Regions from separate parts of the Pseudomonas versuta genome, predicted to be linked through region 2. Evidence: predicted binding sites of a transcription regulator. Region 2 holds the regulator's gene; each other region holds the start of a gene.
The links. The regulator FliA, encoded in region 2, starts transcription of late flagellar genes. The targets are predictions, from matches to a motif close to CTAAAGTTTNNNNNNNNNNNGCCGNTAA.
Positions count from the first base shown of each region.

Region 1: the regulator FliA is predicted to act here: its motif matches at 5,026-5,053, upstream of flgM (flagellar biosynthesis anti-sigma factor FlgM).
Region 3: the regulator FliA is predicted to act here: its motif matches at 2,867-2,894, upstream of AOC04_RS01805 (flagellar protein MotY).

Region 1 covers NZ_CP012676.1:3,177,396-3,185,348, forward strand. The annotation lists gene flgE (flagellar hook protein FlgE) at 1-386, opposite strand, end outside; gene flgD (flagellar hook assembly protein FlgD) at 407-1,132, opposite strand; gene flgC (flagellar basal body rod protein FlgC) at 1,148-1,591, opposite strand; gene flgB (flagellar basal body rod protein FlgB) at 1,595-2,002, opposite strand; gene cheR (protein-glutamate O-methyltransferase CheR) at 2,307-3,134, opposite strand; gene AOC04_RS14190 (chemotaxis protein CheV) at 3,148-4,110, opposite strand; gene flgA (flagellar basal body P-ring formation chaperone FlgA) at 4,187-4,939, shown strand; gene flgM (flagellar biosynthesis anti-sigma factor FlgM) at 5,089-5,415, shown strand; gene AOC04_RS14205 (flagella synthesis protein FlgN) at 5,466-5,933, shown strand; gene AOC04_RS14210 (flagellar brake protein) at 6,026-6,763, shown strand; gene AOC04_RS14215 (MFS transporter) at 6,848-7,953, opposite strand, start outside.
Region 2 covers NZ_CP012676.1:2,835,370-2,843,322, reverse strand. The annotation lists gene flhA (flagellar biosynthesis protein FlhA) at 1-1,782, shown strand, start outside; gene flhF (flagellar biosynthesis protein FlhF) at 1,794-3,107, shown strand; gene fleN (flagellar synthesis regulator FleN) at 3,225-4,055, shown strand; gene fliA (RNA polymerase sigma factor FliA) at 4,052-4,795, shown strand; gene AOC04_RS12600 (chemotaxis response regulator CheY) at 5,004-5,375, shown strand; gene AOC04_RS12595 (protein phosphatase CheZ) at 5,396-6,184, shown strand; gene AOC04_RS12590 (chemotaxis protein CheA) at 6,255-7,953, shown strand, end outside.
Region 3 covers NZ_CP012676.1:384,738-392,690, reverse strand. The annotation lists gene AOC04_RS01815 (response regulator transcription factor) at 1-94, opposite strand, end outside; gene AOC04_RS01810 (argininosuccinate synthase) at 553-1,770, opposite strand; gene AOC04_RS01805 (flagellar protein MotY) at 1,899-2,804, opposite strand; gene pyrC (dihydroorotase) at 2,960-4,006, shown strand; gene rnt (ribonuclease T) at 4,003-4,677, shown strand; gene AOC04_RS01790 (peroxiredoxin) at 4,754-5,356, opposite strand; gene AOC04_RS23240 (bacterioferritin-associated ferredoxin) at 5,635-5,853, shown strand; gene bfr (bacterioferritin) at 6,052-6,522, shown strand; gene grxD (Grx4 family monothiol glutaredoxin) at 6,625-6,966, opposite strand; gene argF (ornithine carbamoyltransferase) at 7,376-7,953, shown strand, end outside.

The sequences.
Region 1 (7,953 bases), 340 kb from region 2:
TCCACGCCATAGCCCTGCAGGCGCGCCGTGCCGTCAGTGCTGGTCACGTAACCGTCCTTGTCGGACTTGAAAGTACCGGCACGGGTGTAGCTCAAGGCGCCATTGTCACTGAGCACGAAGAAGCCGCTGCCCGAAATGCCCATGTCCAGCAGGTTGCCGGTGTTATTGATCGCCCCCTGACCGAAATTTTGCGAGACCGCCGCCAGGTTGACGCCGCTGCCGACCGTCTTGCTGCCGGTCCCCAGCTTGCTGGCCGAGTAGATGTCCGCGAACTCTGCGCGCGATGCTTTAAAACCGGTGGTCGCGACGTTGGCAATGTTGTTGCCGGTAACGTCGAGTTGCTTGTTGGCCGCATACAGGCCGCTAAGGCCGATATTGAATGACATGTTTATCTCCTTGAGTCGGCTTAGAGGCCAATGGTCTGGACTTTGGATATTCCAATGCTGCCCAGGCCTGCGAGGTTGAGCATGATTTCGCCCCCGGTCTTGCTCAGGGTCACGCTATTGACCGTGGCTGGCAGGTAAGTAGTGAGCGCGGTGGTGGCAGTGTCGGTTTTGCTGGAGGCGGTAAAGGTATAGTTGCCCTTGTCCAGCAACAGGCCGTCGCTATCCTTGCCATCCCAGGTGAAGTCCACATTACCGGCTTTCTGGGTGCCCAGGTCGAGGGTCCTGACCACCTCACCGTCCGCATCGGTAATGGTGATGGTGGGTTTGGAATCGGCGTCCTGTACCACCACGGAACCGTTAAACGGTTTGCCGCTGGAAGGGTCGACATAGGCTTCGCCGGTTTGCACGATCACCGAACGGCCCACCAGCGACGACGCCTGCAAGGCTTGCGAAGACTGCAGGCCACCTGTGATGGAGTTCACCGAATCGTTGAGCGTGGTGATGCCTTCCAGGCTGCTGAACTGCGCCAGTTGCGCCACGAACGCAGTGTTGTCCTGGGGGTCCAGCGGGTTCTGGTTTTTCAGCTGGGTCACCAGCAATTGCAGGAATGAATCCTTGCCCAGAGAACTGCTGCCGGCAACGGCCTTGGACGCCCCGGCCAGACTGGTGTCGGTGGTCTTGGCCTGAGCAGAGTTGGCGAGTACCTGATTCAGGGTCAGGCCGCTGGTGGAATCGGTCACACTCATTTGCGTCGTCCCTTATCACTGACCGAGGGTCAGGACCTTCTGCATCATGGTTTTGGCGGTGTTCATCATTTCCGCGTTGGTCTGGAACGAACGGCTGGCAGAAATCATGTCAGCCATTTCTTCAACCACATTGACGTTGGGGTAGTACACGTAGCCCTTGGCGTCGGCAGAAGGATGGTTAGGTTCATAACGGGCCTGGAGTTCGCTCTGGTCCTCGACCACGCCCAGTACTTGCACACCGTTGCCGGCGCCGTCCTGGTTCTGAAACAGCGAGCCGTCGGTGCCGTTTTGCGCGCCCTGAAACATGGTGGCAAACACCGGGTGCCGTGCGCGGTAAGTCTGGTCGATGCTCGACGACACGGTCTCGGCGTTGGCGATGTTACTGGCGACGGTGTTCAGGCGCGTGGTCTGTGCACTCATGCCGCTACCGGCGATATTGAAAACACTGGCTAGAGACATGAATTACTCCCCGCGCAGGGCTGACATCAGCCCTTTGAATTTGCTGTTGAGCAAGGTGAAGCTGGCCTGGAAGTTGACCGCATTTTCTGCGTAGTTCGACTGCTCCAGTTGCGCGTCCACCGTGTTCTGGTCGATCGACGGCTGCATCGGCACACGGTACTGCAGGGACTCGTCGCCGCTGCTCAGGCCCTGGGCTTCGATGTGCCGGCTGTTGGTCTTGTTCAATGCAAACGTGCCGTTCTGGTTTTTGTCACTCTGTGCGGCGAGCACAGAAGCAAAATCCAGGTCCCGGGCCTTGTAGTTCGGGGTGTCGGCATTGGCAATGTTGTTCGCCAGCACTTCGGCACGCTGTGCGCGAAAGCCCAGGGCCTGTTCGTGGATACCGAGCGCTTTATCGAAGCTGATGCTCATGTCGGGAAACCTTTGTGGGCTGACCTGAATGTGATTCAGGCTTTTCATGACATGAACTGAGCAAACCCCGTGCCAATTACTCGAGAGCCGTATTGGCGGGGTTTGCAGGGATGCGGGGAGCGGCAATGCCATAAAAGCGGCAATGCCTGACCGCCGACTGCCGCTTTTCTGCCGCCCCCCTGACCGCCCCTCCCCATGTAGGAGCGAGCTTGCTCGCGAGCTGTTGCGGCCACTGAAAAGCTCGCTCCTACAGGGAAAGATTGGCGGACATAAAAAAGGAGCCGTATGAGGGCTCCTGTTTTGCCTACTTGGCCTGGTAAATAATCCCCGGGCTGCATTGCACCATCCGGTAATGATCCGGCAAGCCATTGAGCGCTTCGGAGGCGCCCAAAAACAGATAACCACCCGGTTTCAAGGTGCTGTGAATGCGCAGCAAGATGTCTTTCTTCACTTCAGCCGAAAAGTAGATCAGCACGTTCCGACAGAACACGATGTCGAATTTGCCAAACCCGGCGTAGCTGTCCAGCAGGTTGAAGGAGCGGAACTCGACCCGATTTCTGATCGCCGTCTTGAGTACCCAGCGCCCCGGCCCCTTGGGCTCGAAATAGCGTTGCAAACGCTCTTGCGACAGACCGCGGCCAATCGCCAGGTTGTCGTATTCGCCCGTTCTGCAAGTGTTGAGCATCAAACTGGACAGGTCGGTGGCAACAATCTGCACGCCCAGCTTCAACTGGCCAAGGTTGCTGCGCTCGAACTCGTCAATCGCCATCGACAGCGAGTACGGTTCCTGCCCCGAAGAACAGGCCGCCGACCAGATACGCAGGCGCTGGCCGGGGTTGGCCTTGATCTGCTCGGGCAGGACTTTGTTCTTCAGCACCTCAAAGGGATAGGTGTCGCGAAACCACAGGGTTTCATTGGTGGTCATGGCATCGACCACCTGCTCGCGCAGCCCGCTGCGGGGCTGGCTCTGAATACGCTGAATCAGCTCGCCCAAGGATTTGATCCCTTGCTGCTCCATCAGCTTGTTGAGGCGACTGGAGACCAGGTACTGCTTGTTCTCACCCAGCAAAATGCCACAGGCTTTTTCCAGGAAAACCCGGAACTGTTGAAAATCCAAATTAGCCGTCGACAAATGATCAAGCCTCTTAAATCGTGTTGACCGCCAGGGGTGAACCCTGGCTATGGTCTGCTGCGTTGATCCGGTCAACGACCCGGGATGCCAGGTCATCAGGGCGAAACTTGGCCAGAAAGTCATCGGCACCGACTTTCTTGACCATTGCCTGATTGAATACGCCGGACAATGAAGTATGCAGAATGATGTGCAGATTTTTCATGCGTGGATCGTTACGAATTTCGGCGGTCAGGGTGTAGCCGTCCATTTCCGGCATCTCGATGTCCGAGATCATCATCAGAAACTCTTCAGACGGGTCTTTACCCTCATCTACCATTTTGCGCAGGTAATCCAGCGCCTGACGGCCGTCGTTCAGTGATACCACCTCGACCCCGACCGTTTGCAGGCAACGGGCAACCTGTTTACGTGCCACCGACGAATCATCAACCGTCAGCACCCGTAAAGACAGCGCTTTGGCTTGAGTCTCGACATCCACGACACCCTGTGAAATGGCTTCCGGGGTAGGCGAAACTTCAGCCAGGACCTTTTCCACATCGATGATCTCGACCAGTTGCTCATCCAGCCGCGTCACGGCCGTCAAGTAATGGTCGCGACCGGCACCTTTGGGCGGCGGATGAATGTCTTCCCAATTCATGTTGACGATACGCTCGACCGAGCGCACCAAAAAGCCCTGAGTCTTGGTGTTGTACTCGGTAATGATGACAAACGGGCTGCTTTGGTCCTGCAGCGCCCCCGAACCGGTAGCCATCGCCAGATCGAGAATCGGAATAGTCGCCCCGCGAATGCTCGCCACACCGCATACCACCGGATGGGATTTGGGCATCATTGTCAGTTTTGGGCATTGCAGCACCTCCCTGACTTTGAACACGTTGATCCCGTATAGCTGTGGCCCGTCCAGACGAAACAACAACAGTTCAAGGCGGTTTTGCCCTACCAGTTGAGTGCGCTGGTTAACCGCATCCATCACTCCGGCCATACACAGCTCCTGTTAAAACTTTAAGTTACGACACACATTGCCCGGCAAACGGCACGGGCTTTGCTATTTATCTGCCATGAACGCAAAAACGACAAAATCCTGCCACGTGTCACACAGCTATTTCAGACTGCTTGCGGCCTTGTGCCTGACGATTATCGGCATGCCGTCCTACGCGGAGGAATTCACATCTCCTGATCAGCTTATCGGCGTGACCCAGGGCTTTCTTGAATTCACCGTCGAAGACTACCTTGCCACTGGTCAGATTGAAGGCCGCTATCAAATTCAGGTCAACAATCTTGATCCCCGCCTGCGCCTGGCCAATTGCGACAAGGAATTGACAGCCAGCCTCGAGAGCCCTGCCCAGCCCATGGGGCGCGTGATTGTGCGCGTGCGTTGCGAGGGGCTCTCGCCCTGGACCATCTTTGTTCCGGCCCAGGTCAAACTGTTCCGCGATGTCGTCACCGTGACCCATCCCCTGCAGCGCGGCATGGTTATCGACTACGCCGATGTCACCCTGCGCGAGCGCGATATCAGCCTGATCAACCAGGGTTACCTGACCGCGACCGAGCTGGCAGTGGGTCAAAAGCTGCTGCGGCCCATGGTCGCTGACCAGGTGCTGACCCTGACCCATCTGGAACAGGCTGCTGCCGTACGCAAAGGCGATCACGTAGTCATCAGCGCCCGTAGCGGCACATTAAGTGTCAAGATGCCCGGCGAAGCCCTGTCAGACGGTGGCCTCAGCGAGCAGATCCGGGTGAAGAACCTCAACTCCAAACGCATCATCCGGGCCCGGGTTACCGCGCCGGGGCAGGTTGAGGTGGCACTGTAGGAAAATTGGCATAGTTGGGTGACTTTCCTACACTGTGCCTTGACGCAGGTCAGTACAGACAAGCATCAAGCCGTGATTAATCGCGCCTAAAGTTTTCCCGGGTATGGCCGAAAACATGGCAAGCGTCCAAATATCCAGAGGTTTTCGTCATGGTCATCGACTTCAGTCGACTCAACAGTGCCCCGCCCCTAACCGGCAGCACCCGCAGCAATGCCAACCAGCAAGCAGGCAGCGCCACGCAAGCGGCCCCTGCAGCCAGCCCGGAACAAACCAGTGTCAGCGCCCCAAGCGGTGAATCTGTGCACCTCAGCCAAGAAGCTCAACAGTTGCAGAAAATCGGTGACTCGTTGCGTGACCAACCGGTGGTGGATAAAAACCGGGTCGCCGAACTGAAGCAAGCCATTGCCGATGGCAGTTATAAAGTCGACAGCAATCGTGTCGCCGGCAAACTGCTGAATATAGAAGCTCAGCGCTAGGCCCACGGCCAGTGCCAGGCTTTTGGACGCTTAAAACCCTTGAGCCCGACATGCACGACGAAAATTTGCTGCAACTGATCAACGATGACCTGGCACCGGCCACGCAGCTGCTCGGCCTGTTGCAGGACGAGTCCATCGCCCTTAAAGGACGCGACATGCCGGTGCTGGAAAAAATTCTGGCGCGCAAACAGTCGTTGATCATCCTGCTTGAGCAACATGGCCGCCGACGCAGCGAGATACTGGCAAGCCTGGGCTTGCCCACCAACCGCAGCGGCCTTGAAAGCCTTGCCAGCCATTCCAGCGTAGGCGAGCAATTACTGGCGCAAAGCGATGTGCTGAACCAATTGCTGGCGCAGTGTCAGGCCGCCAACCTGGTGAATGGCCAATCGATCCAGACTCAACAGGCGATCACCGCCAATCAATTGCGCATCCTGCATGGCGGCGAAGCGCCTTCGCTGTATGACGCGCGCGGCTCAACCTCAATGCTCAACAAGCCCCGCGCTTACAGCCAGGCCTGAGCCGGCACGGTCACGCTATCTAGACTCGCCACATAATGGCAAAATGCTACCAATTGCGTGTTGCTGTTCTTTTGTCCGGAGACTGCTGAACCGTGTTCGATTCCCAAGATGCTCCGCAGCTACCCAAGGTGCTCACCACACCTCTGGAAGTGTCCTCCAGCCTGCGCCTGCTGCAAGAGAGCCATGACCCGCTGATCATTACCTTCCAAGACCGCAGCCAGCGCTTTCAGAGCTATGTCGTCGAAGTGGATCGCGCAGGCAATTGCATGGCCCTGGACGAAATGATCCCCCGCGATGGCGAACGTTTTCTTCAGGAGGGCGTACCGTTTCGGGTTGAAGGCTTCCATGAGGGCGTAAGAATTGCCTGGGAATGCAGCACCCGCCTGACCATCGACGACACCCAGGGCCACCGTTGCTACCGCACGGCCCTGCCGGGCGAAGTGCTGTACCACCAGCGGCGCAACGCCTTTCGTGCAGCGCTCAAACTGGTCAATCTGGTCAATGTGCAAGTGGCCGGCGAAAAGCTCAAGGCACCGCTCCAGGGCAAGTTGCTGGACGTATCGGCCACTGGCTGCAAGTTGCGCTTTGAAGGTGACATCGGCGAATGCATGCAACTGGGCCAGGTGTATGAGCGCTTCAGTGCAGCCCTGCCCTTCGGTTCCATGACCACGCCCGTGGAGTTGCGCTACCTGCACTTCGAGGAACACCTCAATATCACCTTTGCCGGCATGCGCTTTCACAACATCAGCGGTGGTGTGCAGCGCCAGGTCGAACGCTTTGTGTATCAATTGCAGCGTGAAGCGCGCCAGTTTGATAAAGACGACTATTAGAAACCTGTAGGAGCGAGCTTTTTGCTCTCTCGTTGAAGAGCTCGCGTGCAAGCTCGCTCCTACAGTCAAGCTCGCGCCTGCAGGTCAGGGCTCTGGCTTGATTTCAGGCTCTGAATGCTCAGCTTCAGGCTCCGGCGCGATGTTATCCACCATCTGGTCCTGCACCACCTGTTCATCCACCCGCGGGTCAAGCGCTGCCACCAGCGGAGAGCTGGACATGCTGTCAGGCATGGCCACGTGATGCAGAGGTGCATCGTCAACCTGGTGCAAGTTGGTGACCGCATTCGGCCGTATGCGCCAAACCAGCAATAACCCCGCCACGCTGAAAAACGCGTAGAGCATATGGCTGCCAAACAGCTTCATCAGCACGCCGGTCACCAATGGGCCGATACTCGCGCCAATGCCGTAGGTCACCAGCAACATGGCGGTCAGCGAAACGCGGCGCTCACCTTCAATGTGGTCGTTGGCAAACGCCACCGCCAGCGGATAGATACAGAACTGCACCAAAGCACTCAAGCAGCCTGCTGCGAACAATACTTGCAGCGGCACGGAGGGCAAGATTGCTAGGGGCAATGAAACCACCGCCAGGATGAAAGCAAAGATACGGATCAGTAACGGCCGGTCATAACGGTCCGACAACCAGCCCAACGGCCACTGCACCAGCAGACCGGCGAAAATGCAGCAGCCCATGTACAAGCCGACCAGTTCGGTGGACAGCCCTTGCTGCGACGCATACAACGGCGCCAGGCCATAGAAGGAACCGACCAGCGAACCGGCGCCAAGCACCGCAATCAAAGACTGCGGAACCCGCTTGATAAAAAATTTCGGGTCCATCGGTGCCGGGTGCAACGGCGCCGGGTGAATGCGCCGGGTCATGGCCACAGGCACCAGGCACAAGGCAAAACACAAGGCTACCAGCATCAGCAGTTCAGGGCCCAGGGCCGGGTGAATCACCAGTATCAGCTGGCCGAGCACCAGGCCCAGGTAGGAGGCGATCATGTACAGGCTGAACACCACGCCACGCTGCTTGTCCTCTGCCTGCTCGTTAAGCCAGCTTTCGATGACCATGTACTGGCACATCATGCCCAGGCCGACGATCACCCGCAGCAGTAGCCACATCGGCAGCCAGTCCGTCAGACCATGGCACAGCACCGCCGCCCCGACGATACCGGCGCACGTGGCATACGCCC
Region 2 (7,953 bases):
GTGGTGATCGGCGGCAACTACGTGGTCGGTATCGTCGTGTTCGCGATTTTGATGATCATCAACTTCGTCGTGGTGACCAAGGGCGCCGGGCGTATTTCCGAGGTGAGTGCCCGTTTCACCCTGGATGCCATGCCCGGCAAGCAAATGGCGATCGACGCCGACCTCAATGCCGGCCTGATCGATCAGCCACAGGCCAAGCAGCGTCGTCAGGAAGTGGCCCAGGAAGCCGAGTTCTACGGTTCTATGGACGGCGCCAGCAAGTTCGTGCGCGGTGACGCCATCGCCGGTTTGCTGATTCTGTTCATCAACCTGATCGGCGGCATGGCCGTCGGTATCTTCCAGCACGGCATGACCTTCAGCGAGGCCGGCAAGGTGTATGCCTTGCTCACCATCGGTGACGGTTTGGTGGCGCAGTTGCCATCGCTTTTGCTGTCCACTGCAGCTGCGATCATGGTGACCCGTGCTTCCGGCTCCGAAGACATGGGCAAGCAGATCAATCGGCAGATGTTTGCCTCGCCCAAGGCGCTGGCGGTGTCGGCCGGTTTAATGGCGGTCATGGGGATTGTGCCGGGCATGCCGCACTTCTCGTTCCTGAGCCTGGCCGCCGTTGCGGGGGGCGTGGCGTACCTGATGTGGAAAAAACAGAACGTGGTCAAGGTCCAGGCCCTGCAAGAAGTGCAGCGCCAACAAGAGCTGCTGCCTTCGCCGGCCCGCGCCCAGGAGAGCAAGGAGCTGGGCTGGGATGACGTAACGCCCATCGACATGATCGGGCTGGAGGTCGGTTACCGCCTGATTCCGCTGGTGGACCGCAATCAGGGTGGGCAGTTGCTGGCACGGATCAAGGGCGTGCGTAAAAAGCTGTCTCAGGACCTGGGCTTTCTGATGCCCACCGTGCACATCCGCGACAACCTCGATCTGGCCCCCAGCGCCTACCGCCTGACCTTGATGGGGGTGATTCTGGCCGAGGCCGAGATCTACCCCGATCGCGAGCTGGCGATCAACCCGGGGCAGGTATTCGGCACGCTCAACGGGATCACCACCAAAGACCCGGCCTTTGGTCTGGAAGCCGTGTGGATCGAAGTCAGCCAGCGCAGTCAGGCGCAATCGCTGGGCTATACCGTAGTGGATGCCAGCACTGTGGTGGCCACTCACCTGAACCAGATTCTGTACAAGCACTCCCATGAGTTGATCGGTCATGAAGAAGTGCAGCAGTTGATGCAGTTGCTGGCCAAGGCCTCGCCCAAGCTGGCCGAAGAGTTGGTGCCGGGGATTTTGAGCCTGTCGCAGTTGCTCAAAGTGTTGCAGGCCTTGTTGGCAGAGCAGGTGCCGGTGCGCGACATTCGCAGCATTGCCGAAGCCGTCGCGAACAATGCCCACAAGAGTCAAGATACTGCCGCTTTGGTTGCAGCCGTGCGCGTCGCGCTGTCCCGCGCAATCGTGCAAAGCATTGTAGGCGTTGAGTCTGAGCTGCCTGTGATCACCTTGGAACCAAGGTTGGAACAAATATTGCTCAATAGTTTGCAAAAGGCCGGACAAGGCCAGGAAGAGGGCGTGTTGCTGGAGCCGAGCATGGCTGAAAAACTCCAGCGCTCGCTGATCGACGCCGCCCAGCGTCAGGAGATGCAAGGCAACCCGGTGATCTTGCTGGTGGCAGGCCCGGTACGCGCGATGCTTTCGCGGTTTGGACGCCTGGCGGTGCCTAACCTGCATGTGCTCGCGTACCAGGAAATCCCTGATAACAAGCAAGTCACGATTGTTGCGACAGTAGGCCCTAACGGCTGAGGGTTTGATTTATGCAAGTGAAGCGATTTTTCGCCGCCGACATGCGTCAGGCCATGAAGCTGATTCGTGATGAATTGGGGGCCGACGCCGCCATTATCGGTAACCGCCGTATCGCCGGGGGCGTGGAACTGACTGCCGCGCTGGACTACAAGCTGTCTGCGCTGGCACCCCGTGTACCGAATATCGAGCTGGAAGAAGAGCTGCGCAAGACCCAGTCCAGCATTGTCTCGGCCCGGGCCGAGTTGAGTTTGCGCGTTGAGGGCGATGCCGATGTCAGCCGCCAGCTGTTTGCCGGCCTGCCGCTGACCGCCGCTGAACCCTTGACCGAGCAGGCACTGCAGGAGCCTGCGCGTCCGGCACCGGTGGCCGCGCCATCGATGGACCAGCGTGCCTTCGACAACATGCGCTCGGAACTCAATGTACTGCGTGAGTTGCTCGAAGTGCAGTTGGGCTCGCTGGCCTGGAACCAGATGCAAGTCTCGCGGCCTGCACAAGCGAATTTATGGCGTCGTTTACAGCGTATCGGCTTGTCCGGGCCGCTGTCGCGGGACCTGTTGGCACAAGTGGCTGAAATCGAAGAGCCGCGTCAGGCGTGGCGGATGTTGCTGGCCCACCTGGCACGGATGATCGCCACCCCTGAGCTTGAACCGCTGGAAGAGGGCGGTGTGATTGCGATGGTTGGCCCGGCAGGGATGGGTAAAACCACGACCCTGGCCAAGCTGGCAGCGCGTTATGTCCTCAAGTACGGCGCGCAGAATATTGCATTGGTGAGCATGGACAGCTTCCGGATCGGTGCCCAGGAGCAACTCAAAACCTTGGGCCGCATTCTCAATGTACCCGTGACTCACGTGGCGCCTGGCCAGTCGTTGGGCCAGACCCTTGAGCCGTTGGTGCGCAAGCGCGTGGTGCTGGTTGATACCGCCGGCTTGCAAGCCAGCGACCCGGCGCTGCGCCTGCAACTTGAAAGTCTTGCAGGGCGTGGCATCAAGGCGCGCAATTATCTGGTACTGGCTACCACCAGCCAGAAGCAGGTGTTGGCGGCGGCCTACCTCAGTTACAAACGGTGCGGGCTGGCCGGTTGCATTCTGACCAAGCTGGATGAAACGGCGAGTCTGGGGGAGGTACTGAGCCTGGCGATCAGCCACGGGCTGCCGGTGGCCTATCTCACGGATGGTCCGCGGATCCCCGATGATCTTCACTTGCCGCGTCGTCACCAATTGGTGAGCCGGGCGGTGAGTGTGCAAATGCAGGAAGAACCCAGCGAAGAGGCCATGGCCGATATGTTCGCTGATATCTATCAAAGCCCTCCCAAACAGGTCGGCTGAGGTAGTCAAGATTTTGTACCAATGTACCTACATCGATGGTCTGCAAGGTGTTGTGCCAGTGGGCACGCGCAGCCAGCTTTGTAGCCGCGTCTAAGAAAGACAAGGTAAAAAATGATCATGGGCAGCATGCATCCCGTACAGGTGATCGCAGTGACCGGCGGCAAGGGTGGCGTCGGTAAAACTAACGTGTCAGTCAACTTGTCCATCGCGCTGGCAGAAATGGGCCGGCGCGTCATGTTGATGGACGCCGACCTGGGTTTGGCGAACGTCGATGTCCTGCTCGGACTGACCCCCAAGTTCACTCTGGCCGATGTGGTCGAGGGTCGTTGCGAGCTGCGCGACGTACTGCTCCAGGGCCCCGGCGGAATCCGCATCGTGCCGGCCGCCTCGGGCACCCAGAGCATGGTCAACCTGAGCCCGGCCCAGCATGCCGGCCTGATACAGGCCTTCAGTGACCTGGGCGATAACCTCGATGTGCTGGTGATCGACACCGCTGCCGGGATCGGCGACTCAGTGGTGAGTTTCGTGCGCGCAGCCCAGGAAGTACTGCTGGTGGTGTGTGACGAACCGACCTCGATCACCGATGCCTACGCGCTGATCAAGCTGCTGAACCGCGATTTCGGGATGAACCGTTTCCGGGTGCTGGCCAACATGGCCCAGAGCCCCCAGGAAGGTCGCAACCTGTTCGCTAAATTGACCAAGGTTACCGACCGTTTTCTGGATGTTGCCCTGCAATACGTGGGCGCAGTGCCCTACGACGAGTGTGTGCGCAAGGCCGTGCAAAAACAGCGTGCCGTGTATGAAGCATTTCCGCGTTCCAAGTGCTCGCTGGCGTTCAAGGCCATCGCCCAGAAAGTCGACACCTGGCCGCTGCCGGCCAATCCCCGGGGCCACCTGGAATTCTTTGTCGAGCGTCTGGTTCAACAGGCAGGCGGGGGACGGCACTGATGACCGCCAGCGGCTATCGCATGTACAGCAAGTCGTCGCGTGACAGCCAGTATGAGCTGATCGAACGCTACGCACCGTTGGTCAAGCGTATCGCCTATCACCTGTTAGCGCGTTTGCCCGCCAGCGTACAGGTGGACGATCTGATCCAGGCCGGGATGATTGGCCTGCTCGAAGTGTCGACCAAATACGACGCCACCAAGGGCGCGAGCTTCGAGACCTATGCCGGTATCCGCATCCGCGGCGCGATGCTCGATGAGGTGCGCAAGGGCGATTGGGCTCCGCGCTCGGTGCACCGCAATACGCGCATGGTCAGTGATGCAATTCGGGTAATTGAAGCAAAAACCGGCTGTGACGCTAAAGATCACGAGGTTGCGGCCGAACTTCAGTTAAGCCTCGACGATTATTACGCCATTTTGAATGACACCCTGGGCAGTCGCCTGTTCAGCTTCGACGATCTGTTGCAGGACGGCGAACACGAAGGGCTGCATGAGGATGGCGCGAGTGCTCACCTTGAACCCTCGCGCGACCTGGAAGATGAGCGTTTCCAGGCGGCATTGGCCGATGCGATCAGCCTGTTGCCGGAGCGCGAGCGTCTGGTCCTGGCGTTGTATTACGACGAGGAGCTGAACCTCAAGGAGATCGGCGAGGTGCTGGGGGTTAGCGAATCGCGCGTCAGCCAGTTGCACAGCCAGTGCGCAGCCCGATTGCGGGCGCGCCTGAGCCAGTGGCGGGCGAACTGAAACTAGCGGGAAAACGCTGATTTACGGTGGGAGCGGGTTTGCCCGCGATGGGAGCGACGCGGTGTGTCAGGCAGGCCGCGTTGCCTGCATCGCGCGCAAGTCCGCTCCCACCGTTGATTCATGGCGTGTGCGAAACCGGATTGATTGAATGGCGCTTCCAGAGACGGAACGCGTTTAAGACTGCTTGGAGGTCGAATTGGACAAGAACATGAAGATCCTCATCGTTGATGATTTCTCAACGATGCGCCGGATCATTAAAAATCTGTTGCGTGACCTCGGATTCACCAACACGGTGGAGGCGGACGACGGCATCACGGCGTTGCCGATCCTTAACCTGGGCAACATCGACTTTCTGGTGACGGACTGGAACATGCCGGGCATGACCGGTATCGAGCTGTTGCGCCATGTGCGTGCCGACGAAAAACTCAAGCACCTGCCCGTACTGATGGTGACCGCTGAAGCCAAGCGCGAACAAATCATCGAGGCGGCCCAGGCCGGGGTCAACGGCTATGTGGTCAAGCCGTTCACTGCCATCGCACTCAAAGACAAGATCGAAAAAATCTTTGATCGAATCGGTTGAACGGTTTCCCGGGGGGCGCTATGGAGCATCAAGAAGCGACACAGGGCGAGTTTGAGTCGACCCTGAAAAAGCATGCTCGCGAATTGGTCGACAGCCTTGAGAAGGGCAAGTTTGGCGATGCGGTGCAACTGATTCATGAGCTGAACCAGGCGCGCGATCGCGGCCTGTACCAGGAGGTCGGCAAGCTGACCCGTGAGTTGCACAGCTCGATTGTCAACTTCCACATCGATCCGAACATGCCGCGCGCTGAAGAAGTGTCGCAGATCACCGATGCCGCCGAACGTTTGGCTTATGTTGTGAAGCTGACCGAAGCTGCGGCCAATCGAACCATGGATCTGGTAGAAAACAGCACACCGCTGGTCAATGGACTGGGCAACGAGGCCAAGGCCCTGAGCGCAGACTGGGGGCGCTTTATGCGCCGAGAAGTCGGCGCCGAGGAGTTTCGCGAGCTGGCGCGTCGGGTTGACAGCTTTTTGACGCGCAGCGAAGCCGATAACAACGTTGTGTCCGCCAACCTCACTGACATTTTGCTCGCCCAGGATTACCAGGACCTCACCGGTCAGGTGATCAAGCGTGTCACGCAACTGGTGACCGATGTGGAAAGCAATTTGCTCAAGCTGGTGCTGATGGCCAGTCAGGTCGATCGCTTTGCAGGGATCGAACATGACCGTGCTGCACTGCTCGCAGAAAATAATTCGCAAAAAAACCTGACTAAGGGTGAAGGTCCGCAGATTCATGCCGATAAACGTGATGATGTCGTGTCCGGCCAGGATGATGTTGACGATTTGCTTTCCAGTTTAGGTTTCTAGGCACTGTGTAGGCGCTCGGGAAGGGTTACCCGTCCCGGCGTCGAAAGGTCCTACTTCAAGGAGCACGTACATGAGCTTCGGCGCCGATGAAGAAATCCTTCAGGATTTCCTGGTTGAAGCCGGCGAGATTCTAGAGCTGCTGTCCGAACAGCTGGTCGAGCTTGAAAGCCGACCGGATGACGCGGACCTGCTCAATGCAATTTTTCGCGGTTTTCACACTGTAAAAGGGGGCGCCGGCTTCCTGCAGCTCCATGAGTTGGTGGAGTGCTGCCACATCGCCGAGAACGTTTTCGACATCCTGCGCAAGGGTGAGCGTGGCGTCGATTCGGAGTTGATGGACGTGGTTCTTGAAGCCCTGGATGCGGTTAACAGCATGTTTACCCAGGTGCGCGAGCGTAGCCCGATTACGCCGGCAAGCCCTGAGTTGCTGGCTGCCCTGGCGCGCCTGGCCGAGCCTGCTTCAGTGCAGACGGTTGCCGCACCGGCTGCGGTTGCCGAATCGGTGGCCAGCGACAACAGCGATATCACCGATGACGAATTTGAAATGCTGCTGGACTCACTCAATGCGGTCAAGGCTGCTGCAGCCGAGCCCGCACCGGCACCTGTAGCGCCAACCGCCAGCGATGAAATCAGCGATGCCGAATTCGAGTCGCTGCTCGACCAGTTACACGGCAAGGGCCAGTTCCGCGCCGATGCGGTTGCCAGTGTCGCGCCAGAGCCGGTCCCTGTGGTGCCGGAGGCGGTGAGCAATGAGATCACCGACGACGAATTCGAAGCCTTGCTTGATCAGTTGCATGGCAAAGGTTCATTCAATACCGATGCGTTGGTGGCGGCACCTGACCAGGTTGACGAGCCTGTCAGCCCGGATCACATCAGCGATCACGAATTTGAAGCACTGCTCGATGAGTTGCACGGCAAAGGCCAGTTTTCTGCCCAGAGCCCTGCGGTTGCAGCGGTTGCAGCCGCCCAGGCGCCGGCTCCGGTAGCCAGTGCGCCCGAGGCTCCCCGTGCCGTGGCGCCCCGGGCACTGGCGGCCAGCGCAGAAAAGCCGGTGGCCTCTGAAGCCGAAACCACTGTGCGGGTTGATACTGCGCGGCTGGACGACATCATGAACATGGTCGGCGAATTGGTGCTGGTACGTAACCGTCTGGTGCGCCTGGGCCTCAACAGCCACGACGAAGCGATGGCCAAGGCGTTGTCCAATCTTGACGTGGTGACTGCCGATCTGCAGACCGCGGTCATGAAGACCCGCATGCAGCCGATCAAGAAAGTGTTCGGCCGCTTCCCGCGTCTGGTTCGGGATCTGGCGCGACAGTTGAAAAAAGAAATCAGCCTGGAGCTGGTGGGCGAAGAAACCGACCTCGACAAAAACCTGGTCGAGGCCCTGGCCGATCCGCTGGTGCACTTGGTGCGCAACGCGGTCGACCACGGTTGTGAAACCCCTGAAGAGCGTGAAGCTGCCGGTAAATCGCGCTGCGGCCGGGTGATTCTGTCCGCCGAGCAGGAAGGCGACCATATCCTGCTGTCGATCTCTGATGACGGCAAAGGGATGGACGCCAACGTGTTGCGCGCCATTGCGGTAAAAAAAGGCTTGATGGACAAGGACGCTGCCGATCGCCTGAGCGAGAACGATTGCTTCAACCTGATTTTTGCTCCTGGCTTCTCGACCAAAACCGAGATCTCCGATGTGTCCGGGCGTGGCGTGGGCATGGACGTGGTGAAAACCAAGATCGCCCAGCTCAATGGCTCGCTGAGCATTGAGTCGACCC
Region 3 (7,953 bases), 2.5 Mb from region 2:
TCTCTGCTATGACCTCGTAGCCATGTCGTTCCATGAGCATACGTACAGCAAGACGAACCACAGGGTGATCATCCACGATCAGCACTTTATTCATGGGTAATTCCATTTTCCACTGTACTAATTTTTAGAGGCCGCACAATAGCCTAGTTGTCCATCCCTGGGGATAGCATCTAACCCTCCAACAACAATTAAAGAAATATCCTACAAAAAATAAAGAGTTATCCTAAAAACGTTTCTAAACATTAAACACTTGTTACATCCTTTCGCTACATGACTGCTTTAACCAGGTATACAGCCCAATCCGTAGTAAACGCCCAACCAATAATACTTATTCTCATAACCGACATTTAAAATGGCGACAAAGGTTATGCGCCACTTCAACAACGGCAACTCTCGAAAGGCATATGCCTGGATCTTTAGTGGATCAAACCTCCACGGCTAATTCAGACACTTGAGGATGGGGTTAATGAGATCCGAAACATCCGCTATGACGTGGCAGACCGACAAAAAAAAGCCCGACCTGCGGGTCGGGCTTTTCTATCTGCAGGTATATCAGAACAGCTTACGACCCTTGTTCGCGGCAATACGCATGCGCAAGGCGTTCAGCTTGATGAATCCGGCAGCATCAGCCTGATTGTAAGCACCGCCATCTTCTTCGAATGTCGCAATATTTGCATCAAACAACGATTCGTCAGATTTGCGACCAGTAACAATCACGTTGCCTTTGTATAGCTTGAGGCGAACAACACCGTTCACATGAGCCTGGGAAGCATCAATCATTTGTTGCAGCATGATGCGCTCTGGGCTCCACCAGTAGCCGGTGTAAATCAGGCTGGCGTACTTGGGCATCAACTCGTCTTTCAGGTGAGCAACTTCACGATCCAGGGTAATCGACTCAATGGCACGGTGAGCCCGCAGCATAATGGTGCCGCCTGGTGTTTCGTAGCAGCCACGGGACTTCATGCCGACATAACGGTTCTCAACGATGTCGAGACGGCCAATACCATGCTGGCCACCAATGCGGTTCAAGGTCGCCAGTACAGTCGCCGGCGTCATTTCAACGCCGTCCAGCGCAACGATATCGCCGTTGCGGTAGGTCAGTTCCAGGTACTGCGCAGTGTCAGGCGCGTTCTCCGGAGAGACGGTCCAACGCCACATGTCTTCTTCGTGCTCGGTCCAGGTGTCTTCCAGCACACCGCCCTCGTAAGAGATGTGCAGCAAGTTGGCGTCCATCGAGTATGGGGATTTTTTCTTGCCGTGACGCTCGATCGGAATGGAATGCTTCTCTGCATAATCCATCAGCTTTTCACGCGAGAGCAAATCCCACTCACGCCATGGGGCAATAACCTTGACGCCTGGTTTCAGTGCGTAGGCACCCAGTTCAAAACGAACCTGGTCGTTACCTTTGCCCGTCGCGCCATGGGAGATGGCATCGGCACCGGTTTCGTTGGCGATTTCGATCAGACGTTTGGCAATCAGCGGACGTGCGATGGAAGTACCCAGCAGGTACTCGCCTTCATAAACGGTGTTGGCACGGAACATCGGGAACACGAAGTCTCGAACAAATTCTTCGCGCAGGTCATCGATATAGATTTCCTTGACGCCCATGGCTTGCGCCTTGGCGCGTGCAGGCTCGACCTCTTCACCCTGCCCCAGATCGGCGGTAAAGGTTACGACTTCACAGTTATAAGTATCCTGCAGCCACTTGAGGATCACCGAAGTGTCCAGGCCGCCCGAATAAGCCAGAACGACCTTGTTTACGTCCGCCATGCCATCACTCCACGGGTTGTTCGAAAAGCCGAACAGTCTACCGCCCAAGTGCATAAATTTACAGAGGCGCGACACGTTATGACGACAAGGCGACAGTAAGTTTCAACAAGGCGACCAATGGTTGCAACTCAGGACACTGTCCCCGAGCTCTTGGCAGGCGCAGGAGGAGCCGCTCTTTCAGGTTCGGGCACGCGCTCCAGACGTACGCTGACGCGACGGTTTTTAGCGCGGTTGGCAGCACTGTTGTTAGGTGCCAAGGGGTATTGCTCGCCATGGAAACGCAGTGTCATCTGCGACTCCTGCAGGCCGTTCTCCTTGAAGTAACTCATCACAGCCATGGCACGGCGCCGTGACAGCTCGCGATTGGTCAAACGATTGCCGCTATTGTCAGAATACCCCTCAAGGATGAGGTGATTGACTGTAGGGTCTGCCTTTAGATAGTCGAGCATGACTTGCAAGGTGAACCGGGCCTTGATGTCCAGCTCGATCCCACCACCAGGAAACCCGATCTGACTTTGACGTACCTGTTCAAAGTTTTTGGCCAATAGCTTTGTAGTACAGGCTTCGTAATCGCTGTAGGCCTGGCGAAATTTGACCGGCAATAAACGTACCTCCGACAAACCGCCCGTAGATGAGTAATGCCTCACCAGCGGGCTGCGTCCCTCCAGCAACCCACGAAACAAGCGCCCTGCCTGAGCCTGCGAACTATTAAAGAGTACTTGTCCGCGCCCAATGCGTACCGTGCCCAGATCAATGTCACCCCGCCCCGGCTGCCATGGCGCAGCTGCGGCCAGCAAAGTAGCAGCCCCCTCGCCCAGCACTGAGTTGTAGGCATTGAGGCGAAAAACAGCTTGTTCTCCCGCACGACGTACGAAAGCTCCAGAACCGAAATCGGTAATCGGTTGAATCAGGCGACACTCGAATTTATCGCCTTCGACTTTCCACTCAATGTTCTCCAGTCGAGTCTGAAAAGTCATGGCCATGGCAGGCAGGCTGGCAAATATGCCAAACAGGATGAGATAACACTGGCGCACCGCAGCCTCCACAGGCTTGTACCGCAAAAAAACAGTCCGTCGGTTTACCGCAGACCTTACGTATATCGGTTAGCCACCACAAAACTTGATAGCGAGTGCCTGAGAGAGTCTTTTCCGGTAGCATTCGCATCAGTTTGACCCGCCTGGAATCCCCAATGTCTGACCGCCTGACCCTGCTGCGTCCCGACGACTGGCATATACATCTTCGCGATGGTGCTGTGCTACCCCACACTGTCGCAGATGTTGCGCGCACTTTTGGCCGCGCCATCATCATGCCAAACCTGGTACCTCCGGTGCGTAATGCTGCCGAAGCCGATGCCTACCGCCAGCGCATCTTGGCTGCTCGCCCGGCTGGTAGCCGTTTTGAGCCGTTGATGGTGCTTTACCTCACTGACCGAACACAGCCGCAAGACATTCGCACTGCCAAGGCCTGTGGTTTTGTGCACGCCGCCAAGCTGTACCCGGCTGGCGCCACGACCAACTCCGATTCTGGCGTAACCAGCATCGACGCGATCTTCCCGGTCCTTGAAGTCATGGCCGAGGTCGGCATGCCATTGCTGATACACGGCGAAGTCACCCGCGCCAATGTGGATGTGTTTGACCGCGAAAAAATCTTTATCGACGAGCACATGCGCCGTGTTGTTGATCGCTTCCCGACTTTGAAAGTCGTGTTCGAGCACATCACAACCGCTGACGCAGTGCAGTTCGTCAATGAGGCTTCGGCAAACGTAGGTGCAACCATTACGGCTCACCACCTGCTGTACAACCGTAACCACATGCTGGTTGGCGGTATTCGCCCGCACTTCTATTGCCTGCCGATCCTCAAGCGCAACACTCATCAGGAAGCCCTGCTGGATGCGGCCACGAGCGGCAGCCAGAAATTCTTCCTGGGCACCGACTCGGCGCCGCATGCCCAGCATGCCAAAGAAGCTGCGTGTGGATGTGCCGGTTGCTATACGGCCTATGCGGCCATCGAGATGTATGCCGAAGCATTTGAACAGCGCAATGCCCTGGACAAACTGGAAGCTTTTGCCAGCTTGAATGGCCCGCGCTTTTACGGCCTGGCCCCCAGTACCGAAAAAATCACCCTGGTTCGCCAGGAGTGGACTGCCCCAACCAGCCTGCCATTCGGCGAGTTGACCGTAATTCCGCTGCGCGCCGGTGAAAAACTGCGCTGGCGCCTGCTGGAGGAACAGCTGTGAGCGACGACCATTATGATGACGAACACGAAGGCGGTCATGGCGGCGGCTCACGCCACCCGATGGCTGAGCGTTTTCGCGGCTATCTGCCGGTCGTAATCGATGTTGAGACTGGCGGCTTCAACAGCGCCACTGATGCCTTGCTGGAAATTGCAGCAGTCACCATCGGCATGGATGAAAGAGGTTTTGTGTACCCGGAGCACACCTATTTCCACCGTGTCGAGCCGTTCGAAGGCGCCAACATCGAAGCCGCAGCCCTGGAATTTACCGGGATCAAGCTTGATCACCCGCTGCGCATGGCTGTAAGCGAAGAAACAGCCCTGACCGACATTTTCCGTGGCGTGCGTAAAGCCCTGAAAGCCAATGGCTGCAAACGCGCCATTCTGGTGGGTCACAACAGCAGCTTCGACCTGGGCTTCCTTAACGCAGCTGTCGCGCGCCTGGACATGAAACGTAACCCGTTTCACCCGTTCTCCAGCTTTGACACCGCAACCTTGGCTGGCTTGGCATACGGCCAGACTGTATTGGCCAAAGCCTGTCAAACAGCCGATATCGATTTTGACGGCCGTGAAGCACACTCAGCACGCTATGACACCGAAAAGACCGCTGAACTGTTTTGCGGCATCGTTAACCGCTGGAAACAAATGGGCGGCTGGAAAGACTTCAACGACTGATACTGTCGTTAAGGCTTGCATCACGCCATAAAAAAACCGGACATTGAGTCCGGTTTTTTTATGCCTGAACTAACCGTTACAGCTGGTCAGCGTTCTCAGCCAGGTAAGCAGCAACGCCGGCAGTCGAAGCCGTCATGCCTTTATCGCCTTTCTTCCAGTTGGCCGGGCAAACTTCGCCGTGCTCTTCGTGGAATTGCAGAGCGTCAACCAGACGCAGCAGTTCGTCCATGTTACGACCCAGTGGCAGGTCGTTCACGATCTGGGAGCGAACAACGCCTTTGTCATCGATCAGGAATGCGCCACGCAGAGCAACGCCGCCTTCAGTTTCAACGTCATAAGCCTTGCAGATTGCGTGATTGATGTCGGCAGCCATGGTGTATTTCACCTGACCGATGCCGCCATTGTTCACTGGAGTGTTGCGCCATGCGTTGTGAGTGAAATGAGAGTCGATGGACACTGCAACCACTTCAACGTTACGTGCCTGGAACTCAGGAATGCGGTGGTCCAGAGCAATCAGCTCGGACGGGCAAACGAAAGTGAAGTCCAGCGGGTAGAAGAACACCAGGCCATATTTGCCTTTGATAGCAGTGGACAGCGAGAAGCTGTCAACGATTTCGCCATTGCCGAGTACGGCTGCGACGGTGAAGTCAGGGGCTTGTTTGCCTACGAGTACGCTCATTGGATATCTCCTGGTGTGCAACGTGAAGAACGGGGTCCGGTCTGGCTGCTATTGCAAAAATCAGCCTTGGACCAGCTCCCGCGTAAAAAGACCGGCCATCATACACCGCTCGTCCGGACCGGCCTTAACCCTTTTTAATGACCGGGAAACTGTCGACTCATACCGTTCGTCACTGGAGTGTCATCGAGGCCTGATTGAGACTCAAGGTACTTTGACAATCATTCTCGTTAACATTAAGATCCCTCGCATTGAATCCCAACCAGCGATGGTTCTTATTTATGTACGTTTGCCTTTGCACTGGCGTTACCGATGGGAAAATCCGCGACGCAATCTATGACGGTTGCTGCAGCTACCGTGAAGTGCGTGAAGCGACCGGCGTCGCAAGCCAATGCGGCAAATGTGCTTGTTTAGCCAAGCAAGTGGTTCGTGAAACCCTCTCCTCGCTGCAAGCTAGCCAGGCAGTAATGAGTTACCCGGCGGAATTTTCCGTCGCCTGATGACCGAATTTTAAAGAGCCGGACTAAATGTCCGGCTTTTTTATGCCCAAAATTCAAGCGCTTAGCACCAAGACGCGGAACTCAAACATTCTTATTCCGATTAATTTTCATTTATTATTCAAACACTTAGGTTTGACAGTCTTAAGTACGCGGATCAAACTCTGCCTTATATACGGTTACTTAAGGCAGGCCCTAGCCATGAAAGGCGATATTTCAGTCATCCAGCACCTCAACAAAATTCTCGGCAACGAGCTGGTCGCTATCAATCAATACTTCCTGCATGCACGCATGTATCAGGACTGGGGTCTGGAAAAGTTGGGGGCACACGAGTACCACGAGTCCATCGACGAGATGAAACATGCGGACAAGCTGATCAAGCGCATCCTGTTCCTTGAAGGCCTGCCAAACGTGCAGGACCTGGGCAAGCTGCACATCGGCGAACACACCAAAGAAATGCTGGAGTGCGACCTGCGCATTGAGAAGACCGGGCACGCCGACCTCAAGGCAGCAATCGCGCACTGCGAAGTTGTAGGTGACTTTGGGAGCCGTGAACTTCTGGAAGATATTCTTGAATCTGAAGAAGAACATATCGACTGGCTGGAAACACAGTTAGGCCTGATCGATAAAGTCGGTATTGAGAATTACCTGCAGTCGCAAATGGGTGAGTAACTAACCCCCTGAAGCGCCATAAAAAAGCCCCGCCCTGTTTAATCAGGAGCGGGGCTTTTTATGCGTGGTCACTTAATTAAACAGTGAACACGGCGACTGTCATTACGCTTCAGTCTTGGTCGCGGCAGCTTTTTCTACAGCCGCTTTGATCGTCGACTGCAAAGAACCATCTGCTGCCATCTCGGTCATGATGTCGCTACCACCGATCAACTCACCACCTACCCACAGCTGGGGAAAGGTTGGCCAGTTAGCGTATTTCGGCAGGTTGGCGCGGATTTCAGGATTCTGAAGGATGTCCACGTAAGCGAACTTCTCACCACAGGCCATCACAGCTTGCGCAGCTTTAGCCGAAAAGCCGCACTGCGGGGCATTCGGGGAGCCTTTCATGTAGAGCAGAATGGTGTTGTTGGCAATCTGTTCTTTAATAGTTTCGATGATATCCATGGAGCACCTCGGCTGAACTTTCCGACTCAGTTGTCGGCACGGTGGCGCATTGTAGCGGAAAGCCGAGCACGACGCTCGGTCTCCCCGACAGACAATGGTCTCAATTCCTGCCTATAGAGCAGCGGCTACAAGGCCCACAATTGCCAAGCAGCGTGAGGGCAGTGTACAAATGGTCAGCTGAGGTGAGGCAAACCACTCAATGGTGGTTCAAGCCTGGTGCTCATACAGCGCAAGTCTCGCTCGATCCTCTAAAAATATGCCCCTTATTGGCAAGACGCGACATTTCCTTATAAGATCGCGCCTTCCCCTATTTCCGTCGCCCCGTGCGGCTTACGCCGCAGGTCTCGCCCGTTTTTCCGAAAAACCTGGCTTTGAGCATCTGCGATCGTTGCAAAAAAGGTAGTTAATGATGAGCGCAAGGCACTTTCTCTCCCTGATGGATTGCACGCCCGAAGAACTACTCAGCGTGATTCGTCGCGGTATCGAGCTCAAGGACCTGCGCGAGCGCGGCGTACTCTTCGAACCCCTGAAAAACCGCGTACTGGGCATGATTTTCGAAAAATCATCGACCCGCACCCGACTGTCTTTTGAAGCCGGCATGATTCAGCTCGGCGGCCAGGCCATCTTCCTGTCGCCACGCGACACCCAACTGGGCCGTGGCGAGCCGATTGGCGACTGCGCCATTGTCATGTCACGCATGCTCGACGCGGTCATGATTCGCACCTTCGCCCACAGCACCCTGACCGAGTTCGCAGCCAACTCCCGGGTACCTGTCATCAATGGCCTCTCGGACGATCTGCACCCGTGCCAACTGCTGGCCGACATGCAGACCTACCTTGAGCATCGCGGCTCGATCAAAGGCAAAACCGTGGCCTGGATCGGCGATGGCAACAACATGTGCAACAGCTATATAGAAGCGGCAATCCAGTTCGACTTCCAGCTGCGTGTTGCCTGCCCTGAAGGGTATGAACCCAACCCCGAATTCGT